2 regions of the Paenibacillus sp. NRS-1781 genome follow, and region 1 is predicted to be linked to the other one. Evidence: predicted binding sites of a transcription regulator. Region 1 holds the regulator's gene; the other holds the start of a gene.
What was found. The regulator Rex, encoded in region 1, represses fermentation and respiration genes when NADH is low (regulators of the CRP and FNR family bind a similar motif). The targets are predictions, from matches to a motif close to TTGTGAAATATTTCACAA.
Positions count from the first base shown of each region.

Region 1 (5,908 bases):
GATATGCTCGTCAGCTCGCTAGGTGCGACTGCCCAAGCGACGCGGGGGAGAATGCTCGTTCTCTTTACCTCCTATCGCATGCTCCGGCAGGTGTATGAGCCGCTTAAGGAGGCGTTAGCATCCAGTGACATCACCGTGCTGGGGCAGGGCGTGGACAGTGGGAGTCGCAGCAAGCTGACCCGACGTTTTCAGGAAGCTAAAGCTTCTGTGTTGCTGGGAACCAGCAGCTTTTGGGAAGGCGTCGATATTCCGGGCAAGGCGCTGACGTGTCTGGCTATCGTCCGCTTGCCGTTCCAACCGCCCAATCACCCGCTGCTGGAGGCTAAAAGTGAGCTGCTCCAGCAGCAGAAGAAAAATCCTTTTATGAAGCTGTCTGTTCCACAGGCTGTCATTCGCTTCAAACAGGGATTTGGACGTTTGGTACGTACCGCGAGCGACCACGGGGTTGTTATCGTTTATGATACGCGTGTGATCGAATCCTATTACGGGAAGCACTTTTTGTACTCGTTACCGGGACCAAAAATGGAGCATATGCCGACGGAGCAAATGGTGCCCCGTATCGCCGAGTGGCTCCAATCCGCCCCGGAGACAGAGGTATAACGGACGGACATCTATATATATCCGTTACAATTAGGGGGAGCATGTATGAAATCAGATAAAATTTCAGAGGCTGTCGTACGGAGGTTACCCGTATATTTACGTTATCTGAATGCACTGCACAAACGGGAGGTGGCTACGGTCTCTTCCCAGGAGTTAGGACAAAGACTGGATTTGAATCCGGCTCAAATTCGTAAGGATCTAGCGTATTTTGGAGATTTTGGCCGTAAGGGTATCGGCTATGATGTTACTTATCTTATCGAGAAAATACGCCATATCCTGAAAATCGATCAGCAAATTAACGTGGTATTGGTCGGAGCAGGTAATCTGGGGCAAGCCCTTTCGAATTATAATGCTTATTTAAAAGACAATATGAAAATTGTAGCAGTATTTGATGCTGTGCCAGATAAGGTCGGAACCAAGATCAATACGCTGGTCGTACAGCCAATGGATGAACTGGAAGCGACCGTGAAGGAACAAAACATTCGGATCGGGATTATTACCGTACCGGATTTTGAAGCTCAGAACGTGGCTGACAGGCTCATAAATAGCGGGATTGGAGCGATTTTGAACTTTGCCCCGACCACTCTCAAAGCACCAGCAAATATTCGAATACATGTCACAGATTTTACAACAGATTTGTTAAGCCTCGCTTATTATTTGGAAGACGGAAAGGAAGATATGCAACATGATGGAAAATAAATGGATGATTAAGAACGGCTCTTTTGCCGTGAACAGACCGGAAGCGGGGGTAATCCACGGCTATATGATCGTGGAGGACAGCCGCATTACCTATATTGGCGAGACTTTGCCAGCGGGTGAGGAAGAGACGGAAGCAATTGATGGTAACGGGCTGCTGTTTTTACCTGGCCTGATTAATACACATGGTCATGCGGCGATGTCTCTGCTGCGCGGGCATGGGGACGATCTGGCTCTTCAAGTATGGCTTCAGGAAAAAATGTGGCCGATGGAAGCCAAGTTTACGTCTACGGATGTGTACTGGGGTACGTCCTTGTCCGTGCTGGAAATGCTGAAAGGTGGTACAACCACCTTTTTGGACATGTATGATCATATGGACGAGGTGGCTCGTGTAGCTGAAGAGTCCGGCATTCGTGCCAGTCTGATGCGTGGAACGATTGGATTATGTTCGGAGGAAGAGCAGCGGATCAAGCTGGCTGAGGCTGTGAATTTTGCGCGTAATTGGCATGGAAAAGCAGACGGTCGCATTACGACTATGATGTCTCCGCATGCGCCGTATACGTGTCCGCCTGCGTTTATCGAAAAATTCGTGCAGGCTGCGCATGAGTTGGACTTACCGTTGCATACGCATATGTCCGAAACGATTGCCGAAGTAGAGCAAAACGTACGCGACTACGGCTTGCGCCCGGTTGCGCATTTGGATAAGCTCGGCTTTTTCTCCCGTCCATCGCTTGTTGCCCATGCTGTTCATTTGAATGACGAAGAAATAGCTTTGTTGGCTGAACGTGGTGTAGCGGTTTCGCATAATCCGGGCAGCAACTTGAAGCTGGCGAGCGGTGTGGCAAGAGTGCCTGATCTGCTCCGTGCAGGCGTTACTGTCTCTCTCGGAACAGACGGTCCCGCCAGTAACAATAACCTGGATATGTTCGAGGAAATGCGTCTGGCTGCACTCATTCACAAGGGAGTATCTGGCGACCCAACCGCAGTTCCTGCGGGTGAGGCGTTGCGTCTAGCAACGGAGTACGGAGCGAAGTCGATTGGCTTGAATGAGGTAGGGGCGCTGGCAGCAGGCAACAAGGCTGACTTTATCGCGCTTGATCTCAATCAGGCTCATTTCTTGCCGCGTACGGATCTCATTTCCCATGCGGTATACTCTGCAAGCGCCAAAGACGTAGCCCATGTATGGGTTAACGGTCGTCAGGTTGTGAAAAACGGTGAGTGCCTGACTATGGATGAGGAACGTATCAAGCATGAGGCACAAGCCGCCTTTGAAGGGCTGCTGTCGCGCTAATTCAGGTGTCACATCCCCTTAGAGAGGAAGCACAGGTTTGAAAAATAAGAAAAAATGGATAGTGGTCGCCATTCTGGCCGTCATACTGATCCTGGTCAGCATTTTCTGGTATTATTCCTATGTTACTCAAGACCAGGTGACTGAGAGAAATGCCGCTATCGTAAAGGCCAAACAATCGGGTGGTCTGGTTACCACGACTCAGACGTGGAAGTCGGTGTGGGATCAGGTATACTGGGTAGTTCAAGGGAAAAATGCTCAGAATGAAAATATTATGGTGTGGGTCCCTTTTCAAAAAGTGGAGGGTCAACCTAATGTGCCTGTCGCAGATAATAGCAGTGTTCATACCGAGCTACTGAAAAACGGAGTCGACGAGCAAAAAATGACAGCCATGATCCAGCAACAGCTTCCAGGTATAGATATTGTAAGACTTGAGCCGAGTGTGTTTAACGGTCAATATGTGTGGCAGTTGTTTTACGATGACGGCAGTCATCATTACTATACCTTTTATCGCTTCTCGGATGGGGGAGCGATGGGGATAAAGTATATTTTGCCTAATTATTAGAGTGCTGTGGGGAGTGGCTGATGGTGGTTTGGGAGTGCTAGGAGCGCTGCGTAGTCCATTTGATCTTACGATCGCTGTTGCTTCTTCAGATTCAATGGCTCATTCCGCTGGCTGACCGCCATGATGCCACTCCAAGCACCACTCTTTTCATTAGAGCTGGTGTAAGAAGGCACGGACGCCGCTGCGTTTATCTCCGTTTTGGGTTTTACACGCTAAAAAGACGTAAATACGATGGAATTTCGTATTTACGTCTTTTTAGCTAACACCCCTCGCGAAGCTTGGCTGCAAGCCAGCGAAGCATCTTTGCCTACCTACCCAACTGCCCTCCTAGGGCAAAATTCATCTTTATGACTGTGCAGCAGCGGAGTGGAGTGGAGGATTTGAATCTGGAGAAGCGATAGCGTTCGCCTTTGTCATGGGATTCTAACCGTTAAATGTTTTATATAATCAAAAGAATCCCATGGCAACAGCGATCGTAAGATCAAATCATTCACGGAGCGTCTCACCATAACCAAGGATTTTGCCTACCCCCAACTCCCCCACACATTGCCTTCGATATTAGATATACGTTATGATATACTATAATTTATAAGTGATAGACAAAAATGATAGAAAAAGACCTGCTGATCACTATAGATCATGCAGTCTGGTTTATGTGTTGACATTCGTCCCGTGTCTTCTGTGTTTTACATTTTGAGAGGAGGATGTTATTTGAAATTACGTGCAGTTCCTATCGTTGTTGCGGCGGTTCTGGCAGCATCGCTGTTGTTCGGAGGGTGGTTCATTTACCGTCAGGTTACAATGCAGAGTCCTCTGGAAAAACTGGTTTCCCAATATCCCGGCGTCACAAGCGCTCAAATAGATATTAAACCGGATCAGGTTGTTTTGAATCTGGATCTCAAACCGCAGGCAGATGTCGCCGGATTAGTCAATGTATTTAAGCAAAAAGGACAGTCCATCATTGGCAGCCGTACAGTTAAGCTGGAAATTGCGGATCATTCCAATCCAGCGTTGAACCAGTGGTGGTCTGAGGCCATGTTTCCGGTAGCTGAAGCGATGGAGAATAAAAAATACACTCAAATTTCATCTACCGTTGAGCAGATGAAAAAGAAAAAAACCGGTATCGAGGCCGATACCGATATGGATTCAAACAACGTCTATATCCGACTCAGCGAAGGCAAAGCGACCAAGTTTATCGTTTTGCCACGTCAATCTCAGCAAATGGGGGTATGGCCTAATGCCTAGATGGATCAAGGAAACACTAATCGGCATTGTGCCGGTCACCATTATATTTCTCATTTTTATCGGGGTGAATATTATCCCTTTTCTTATCGTAGGTTTGATGCTCAGCGGCTTGTTAATGCTCATGCATGCACGTGGAGGCTTGGCTGTAGGGGCCGGGCAAGAACGTAAACGTAAAAAGAATGGCCCGGACAAGCTGACTTTTGAGGAAATTGGCGGGCAAGAAAGCGCCAAGCAGGAGCTGCGTGAAGCGCTGGATTTTTTGAATCGTCATGATGAAATTTCCAAGTTTGGCATTCGTCCATTAAAAGGTGTTTTGCTTACAGGCCCTCCGGGGACCGGGAAAACACTGATGGCAAAGGCAGCTGCGCACTATACCAATTCTGTATTTGTTGCCGCTTCAGGCAGTGAGTTTGTTGAAATGTACGTAGGTGTTGGTGCAGGCCGTGTCCGTGAGCTGTTTCGGGAGGCTCGTACTCGTGCAGCCAAGGAAAAGAAGGAAAATGCTATTATATTTATTGATGAGATCGACGTGATTGGCGGCAAGCGTGAGGGTGGACAGCAACGTGAATATGACCAAACCTTGAATCAGTTGCTGACTGAAATGGATGGCATCTATTCAGTAGATACTCCGCGCATTTTGATCATTGCGGCTACAAACCGTAAAGAAATGCTGGACAGCGCCCTAACGCGTCCGGGGCGTTTTGACCGTCATATTCAAGTGGACTTGCCAGATAAGAAGGGCCGTCTTCATATTCTTAAAATCCATGCCAAAAACAAACCGATTCAGGAAGATGCGAATCTGGACAAAATTGCTGAGGAATCCTACGGGTTTTCCGGTGCACAGCTGGAAAGTGTTATGAACGAAGCGGCAATCTATGCGATGAGACAGGAACAGGAAACGATTGCGCAAAAGCATCTGTCGATGGCGATTGACAAGGTGATGATGGGTGAGAAAACGGATCGTGAATCAACGCTGGAAGAGAAAAAACGTGTAGCGATTCATGAACTGGGACATGCTATTATGGCTGAAATCGTTCGTCCGGGCAGTGTCAGCCAGGTAGCGCTCAGCCCGCGTGGGAAAGCGCTCGGCTATGTGCGGCACAATCCACAGCAAGAGCATTATTTGTATACCAAGCAGTTTCTGGAGGAGCAGATCATGATCTCGCTCGCAGGAGCTACGGCGGAAGAAATGTACTATGGCGGTCGCAGTACAGGCTCTAGCAACGATTTTGAGCAGGCGCTGAACATTGTTCATACGATGATGACTTCCGGTTTGACTTCACTTGGCATTATTAACATGGAAATGGTAACGAAAGAAGAGCTCATGCGCGAAAATGGTGAGATTATGGACGACCTCCATAACCGTACTTTGGAGCTGCTCGAAAAGCATCGTCCAGTGTTCGACAACTCTCTTGACATCCTTATGAAGGAAGAAACCCTGTCCGGGGATCAATTTAGATGTCAATTTAGTGAAAATGCTCTATTACCAGCATAATTTTTTGTGCTGGTTATTT
Region 1 is NZ_JBITPI010000049.1:163,445-169,352, forward strand. It holds gene dinG (ATP-dependent DNA helicase DinG) at 1-600, shown strand, start outside; gene ACIFO6_RS18935 (redox-sensing transcriptional repressor Rex) at 646-1,299, shown strand; gene ACIFO6_RS18940 (amidohydrolase) at 1,286-2,587, shown strand; gene ACIFO6_RS18945 (DUF5590 domain-containing protein) at 2,625-3,149, shown strand; gene ACIFO6_RS18950 (hypothetical protein) at 3,861-4,394, shown strand; gene ACIFO6_RS18955 (AAA family ATPase) at 4,387-5,889, shown strand.

Region 2 (5,908 bases), on a different contig from region 1:
TCCAACCGCGTCAATCGCCCATTCCACCTGTTCGTTGGATGCCTCCGGTTCATAAAATCGGATATTGTCCGCCAAGGAAGCGCTGAACAGGTACGGATGCTGCGGAATATAGGCAATATGCCGCTGCCATTCGGCTTGGGTATCACTAGCCAATGCCCATCCATTCACGTTCAGCTCGCCCGAGGTCGGATCAGCAAAGCCTCCAAGTATACTGAGCAGCGTTGTTTTACCTGCACCGCTGACTCCGACGATGCCGATCATATTCACATGCGGCTCAACACTCGCGGATATGTGGTCAAGCCGTGCGGAACCGCCCTCATTGAGAAGGCATATATCCGATAGCCTGATCGTATCCTGTCCCGTGATATTTAGGGCATTGCCATCACACTTAGCATTGTCTGTGCGGTCACTCCCCGTAAGGATATCCACGGAATCTGTTGGTTGAGCCGCTTCATTCTCTGTACCGAGAATGGAGCGCATTGTACCCCAAGCCTCCTTGCCATCCAGCGAGGCATGATAGTCCGATCCCAACTGGCGTACAGGCATAAAATATTCCGGGGCCAAAATCAGTACCGCAAGTGCCGCTTCCAGTCCCACCGATCCGCTAATCAGACGCAAGCCCAAGCCTACCGCCACAAAAGCGACCGACAGCATACTAAAAAAATCGAGCGCAAAAGAGGAAAGGAACGCGACCCGCAGGGTACGCATCGTAGCCGTGCGGTACTGGTCGCTGACCTTCCCGACCGTTTCTCCATGCTCCCGGCTACGGCCCAAAAACCGCAGCGTCTGTAGGCCACGCAACGAATCCGTGAAATGATGCGACAATAGGCGATAGGAGCGCCACTGTTTATCTGCCTGCTTCCGCGCCGCCAAGCCCAGCAGGATAAAGAAGCCAATCAGGATGGGCATCGTAGCCGTCAAAATCACACCTGAAATTATATCCAATGTGAAAACAGACACAAGCAGAAGTATCGTCACACACATCATGTCAATCATACGAGGAATGGACAGTTCCAAATACGTGCGAAAACGATCCACTCCATCCAGCGCCAACGTCACCAGCTTGCCGCTGCCTTCCTTGGCAGCAAAAACAGGCCCTCGCTCGAACAAACGAGCAAGCAGACGCTCCCGCAAAGAAGCGCCTGATGCTTCGGCAAAACGGCCTGCCGTCCGGCGTTGCAGCCAGATCATCGTATGCCTCGCCGCAAAAGCCGCGAAAAACAACGCGAGTGACGGCCAAGCCATCACCAGCGGATGTTTATCAAATAAAATCGTAACCGCCTTTGCCAAAAAAATCGCTTGTGCAATCACAGCGGCCCCCTGAGCCAGGGAAAGGGCGGCCAGCAGCAGCATTACCGGCCGAATGCCCTTTAATCCAAACCATGCTTTATCCATTAGTATTCCAAATGATCCTTTTCACTGAGACGCTTATGAAAAACAAAATAGCTCCACGCCTGATAAGCCAGCACAAAGGGTAAAAGCGTTGCTGCAACAATCGTCATGGCTTTCAGGGTGTAATGACTGGAGCTTGCATTATAAATCGTCAAATCAAATGCACTATTGATCGAGCTCACCATAAATCTCGGGAACAAGCCGACGAACAACGAAACGAATGTCAGCAAAATGATAGCTCCCGTCATCCCGAAGGCCCAGCCTTCGCGGCGCTGCTTCAGGAAATACCACGCCAGCACATAGGCGACGACCCCCACTGCAACTGCGGCGTACATATAAGGACCACGACGTGCGAATACATCTGTTGCAAAATAAGTCCATACCACCATACCCGCGAGCAAAACTCCTAATATTGGAAGAAATTTTGACGCAATCACACGAGCACGATCCCGCACTTCTCCAATCGTACGCAGAGAAATAAACGTTAGCCCATGCATCAGGCACATCCCAACCACGGTCAATCCAATCCATACCGTATATCCGTTAAACACATCGGAGAATCCGGCTTTCAAGTCCATGTTTTGCTGAATAGGTACACCCTTTATCAAAGCCGCAAAAGCCATACCGAACAGCATCGGCGGCAGAAAGCTGCCTATCAGAATGCAGGCATCCCACGTCCCTGTCCACCATTTTCCTTCTGCCTTGCCCCGGAATTCAAAGGAAACACCGCGTAAAATCAAACCAAGCAGAATAACTACAAATACTAGATAATATCCGCTGAACATGGTCGCATACCAGTGCGGGAAAGCCGCGAACATCGCACCTGCTGCTGTGATCAGCCATACTTCGTTAGCATCCCAGAATGGACCAATCGTATTGATCATCAAGCGTTTTTGCTGGTCATTACGCGGCACCAGACCTGTAGCCATCCCCACGCCAAAATCAAAGCCCTCCAGGAAGAAGAAGCCGGTAAACAGCACAGCAATTAATAAGAACCACAAATCATTTAACGACATTGGTGTCACCCCCTTGAGCAAATGGATCATGGATTACCGTTTCCTGATGTGGTTCGATATCCGGACCTTTGCGAGCCGTACGGACAAACAGGAATGCTAGCACACCCGTTAAAATTAAATACAATGCGGTAAACGAGATCAGTGAGAACAGCACTTCCCCTGCCCCAACGGTAGGCGAAACCGAATCTTTGGTTTGAAGTAAACCAAAGACAGTCCAAGGCTGACGCCCCACTTCCGTCATGATCCAACCCGCAGTATTTCCAATAAATGGAAGAGATATACCAAGCATCATCAAGCGGAAGAACCAGCGATGCGAGCCCTCCAATTTTTTACGGAATGTCAGATAAGCTCCGTACAAAGCAAGTGCAATCATGGCACATCCAGCCGCAATCATAATGCGGAAGCTCCAAAATGTAGTACGTACCGGCGGAATATAATTACCGGGGCCGTAGGCTTTTTCGTATTGTGCCTGAAGCTCATTCATCCCCAAAACCCCGCCGGACAGCTTGTTATAGGACAGCAAACTCAAGAGATAAGGAAGCTTAATTTCAAAGCTGTTTTCCTTCTTTTTAGGGTCAATACCTGCGATAACTGTCCAAGGGGCCGGGTCACTACTGTTTTCCCATAGCCCTTCACTCGCAGCCATTTTCATCGGCTGTGTTTCCACCAAATATTGAGCCTGTCCGTGACCAAACATCGGGATTAACATCGAACTAATCAAGGCAACAATAATACTTACTTTGAAAGAAGGCTTGAAAAAATCCAGATTCTTCTTGTGCATCAGCTTCCATGCGCTAATACCCGCGACGAGAAAAGCGCCTGTCGCAAAAGCTGCAAACAGCGTATGTGGAAACTCCCATAGCAGTTGTTCGTTCGTCAACAGAGCGAAAAAATCTTTCATTTCTGCGCGACCGTTATGAATCTCGTATCCTACCGGACGCTGCATGAATGAGTTGGCCGCCAAAATCCACAGGGCAGACAGCATCGTACCGATGGATACCAGCCACATACAGGTTAAATGGACTGCTTTGGACAGCCGTTCCCAGCCGAATACCCACAATCCGATAAAGGTTGATTCCAGGAAAAAGGCAAGCAGTGCCTCAATCGCCAGCGGCGTACCGAACACATCACCGACAAAACGGGAAAAGTCAGACCAGTTCATCCCGAACTGGAACTCCTGCAAAATCCCGGTGACCACGCCTACTGCAAAGTTAATCAGCAAAAAAGTTCCCCAGAATTGAGCCATTTTTTTGTACAAATCATTTTTTTTGATTACATACATAGTCTCCATAATCGCCACCAGCAACGACAATCCAATGGAGATCGGTACATAAACAAAGTGAAGAATTGTTGTGGTTGCAAACTGCAACCGTGCCAATTCTAATACGTCCATGATGTTATTCCTCCCCTTGCGCTTCTCTTTAGAATGAATGTTAATAATTAGGTTCTGAAGCCTTCCTTCATCCTTGTGATTGTATTCACATTATTACATATGGAACGATCACTTTTTATGAATAGCCCCCTCAGGCATCTTCATTACGGAATCACATGACCCGGCTTAAGAATATCATCATTATATAGAATAGATTTGATAGAAATAGAATCGAAAGTGTGAACATCGTGTCAAAGCTGTGTCTTAATGATGTCTAATTTATGAAAACAGCTCAAATCTTCTAGTTAGTGTGACATTTTCGATTGATCTATCCAAATTTTTTCCATGAAAAAAGCCTCTCTTCGCTCGGAGACTTTACTCCGACATCCGCAAGAGAGACTTCATTAATTGAACCCACGGGAATCCATCAACTGCCATCCGTCCCTCTGTTCTTCTGAACCCGACTACGATAGGAGGAAGGCGACATCCCCGCATATTTTTTGAATTTGCCATGAAAATAATCGGCATTGGCATATCCGACACGTCCTGCCACCTGATGCACCCTGATCCCCTGTGCAAGCAATTCCCTTGCCCGCTCGATCCTCACCTTGTCCAGATAGGCGTTAAAAGCTTCGCCCGTATGGCTTTTGAACAATTTGCCCAAATAGCCGCTGTTGTAATTAAACATATCCGCCAACAGCTCCAAGCGCAAATTCTCATCATAATGACTATGAATGAAATCAATCAATTGTTTCATGATCGTTTCCTTACCACCTGAATCGGTCTGACCTATCCACTGCACCATATGCTCCACCGACCGATCCACCAGCTCTCCCAAGGTTGAATAGGCATATACATCCGTAATCAAGCGGGAATGCTCTTCCAGCACCGTACGGCTCTGTTCCTGTCCAGCCGCATACTTGTTCAGCGCCAAGGTAAATGTCCGTGCAAAAGCCGCCTTGATTTCAGCCTCTGAGCGATAGAGCTGTGGAAATTGGACCTCCATTTCCTTCAATACACGTATTGCAGCTTCACGATTGGACATATCCAGCGCGTAGTACAGCTTCTCTGCATAACGCATGGGGTCTGAGGCTTTGTCCGTCGTTTCGCGCATTTCCTCGTCCGAAGCTTCCAAATCGTGCAGGTCACTGGTAAGCATAACCCTTTCCGCCCGGAAAAGAAAAGTACGCTCCAGTAGACGCAGCGCCTGTTCAAAAGAACTCGGAATATCATGAAGTCTCTTCACAGGATCTCCAGCAGCTACGTATATTTTCGTTGCCCACGGCTTTAGCTCCTGTCGCCAGGAAGCCAGCAATCGAACAGCATTTTCTTCTGTGTCCACCGTGGCAGGAAGTAGCACGCCTGTATATATTCCGGCCTCGAATACAATCCCCCTGCCCTGCTCCCCGCACATTTCCGTTAGCCGCAGCTTTGCTGCCGACTGCCGGGCTTGCCGATCCCAGTCGGGTATCCGTAGATCCAGCAGTACGACCTGATAGCTTCCCCAATCCAAAGAGGGTAGCGCCGGATGCTGGCCATGATGTTCGGCTTGCTCCGTTCCTCCGTGGAGAGGGTTGCTGTGCTCCAATGCACCACGATTAGCCTGATCTTCCTGAACCGGAAACAGCAGGATTTCGATCCAATCGCGCTCATGGACAGGTGGACTTCCCCACTTGCCGTCTTCTTTTTCGCTCTCAATGCTTCGACGTACCCGTTTCAACTCTGTCGTCATTTCTTCTTCGTCCACAGGCTTCAATAAATAACCATCCACGCCAAAGCCCATCGCCTGCCGCGCATAATCAAAGTCCGCATATCCGCTTAAAATGAGAAAGTGAAAAGGCTCGCCGTTCAATTCGCGTATGCTCCGTATGACCTCCAGCCCGCTCATCCCCGGCATGCGTATATCAACAATGACCAGTTCCGGCCGATGCTCCCTAAATTTATCCAATGCCTCGCGCCCGTTCCCTGCGGTATCTACAATATGAAAGCCGCAGTCTCTCCAATCAATAATGGAGGTCAATCCTTCACGAATCGCAGGCTCATCATCCACAATCATCGCTTTATACATTCGGCCCCTCCTCCTTGGGTATTGAAAAGGTTACGGTTGTTCCTGCCTGCGGTACGCTCT
Region 2 is NZ_JBITPI010000002.1:106,230-112,137, forward strand. It holds gene cydD (thiol reductant ABC exporter subunit CydD) at 1-1,395, opposite strand, end outside; gene cydB (cytochrome d ubiquinol oxidase subunit II) at 1,395-2,408, opposite strand; gene ACIFO6_RS00700 (cytochrome ubiquinol oxidase subunit I) at 2,395-3,801, opposite strand; gene ACIFO6_RS00705 (response regulator) at 4,208-5,848, opposite strand; gene ACIFO6_RS00710 (sensor histidine kinase) at 5,841-5,908, opposite strand, start outside.
Region 2: a site for Rex is predicted at 3,875-3,892, ahead of ACIFO6_RS00700 (cytochrome ubiquinol oxidase subunit I). Genes of this name have one in related genera too.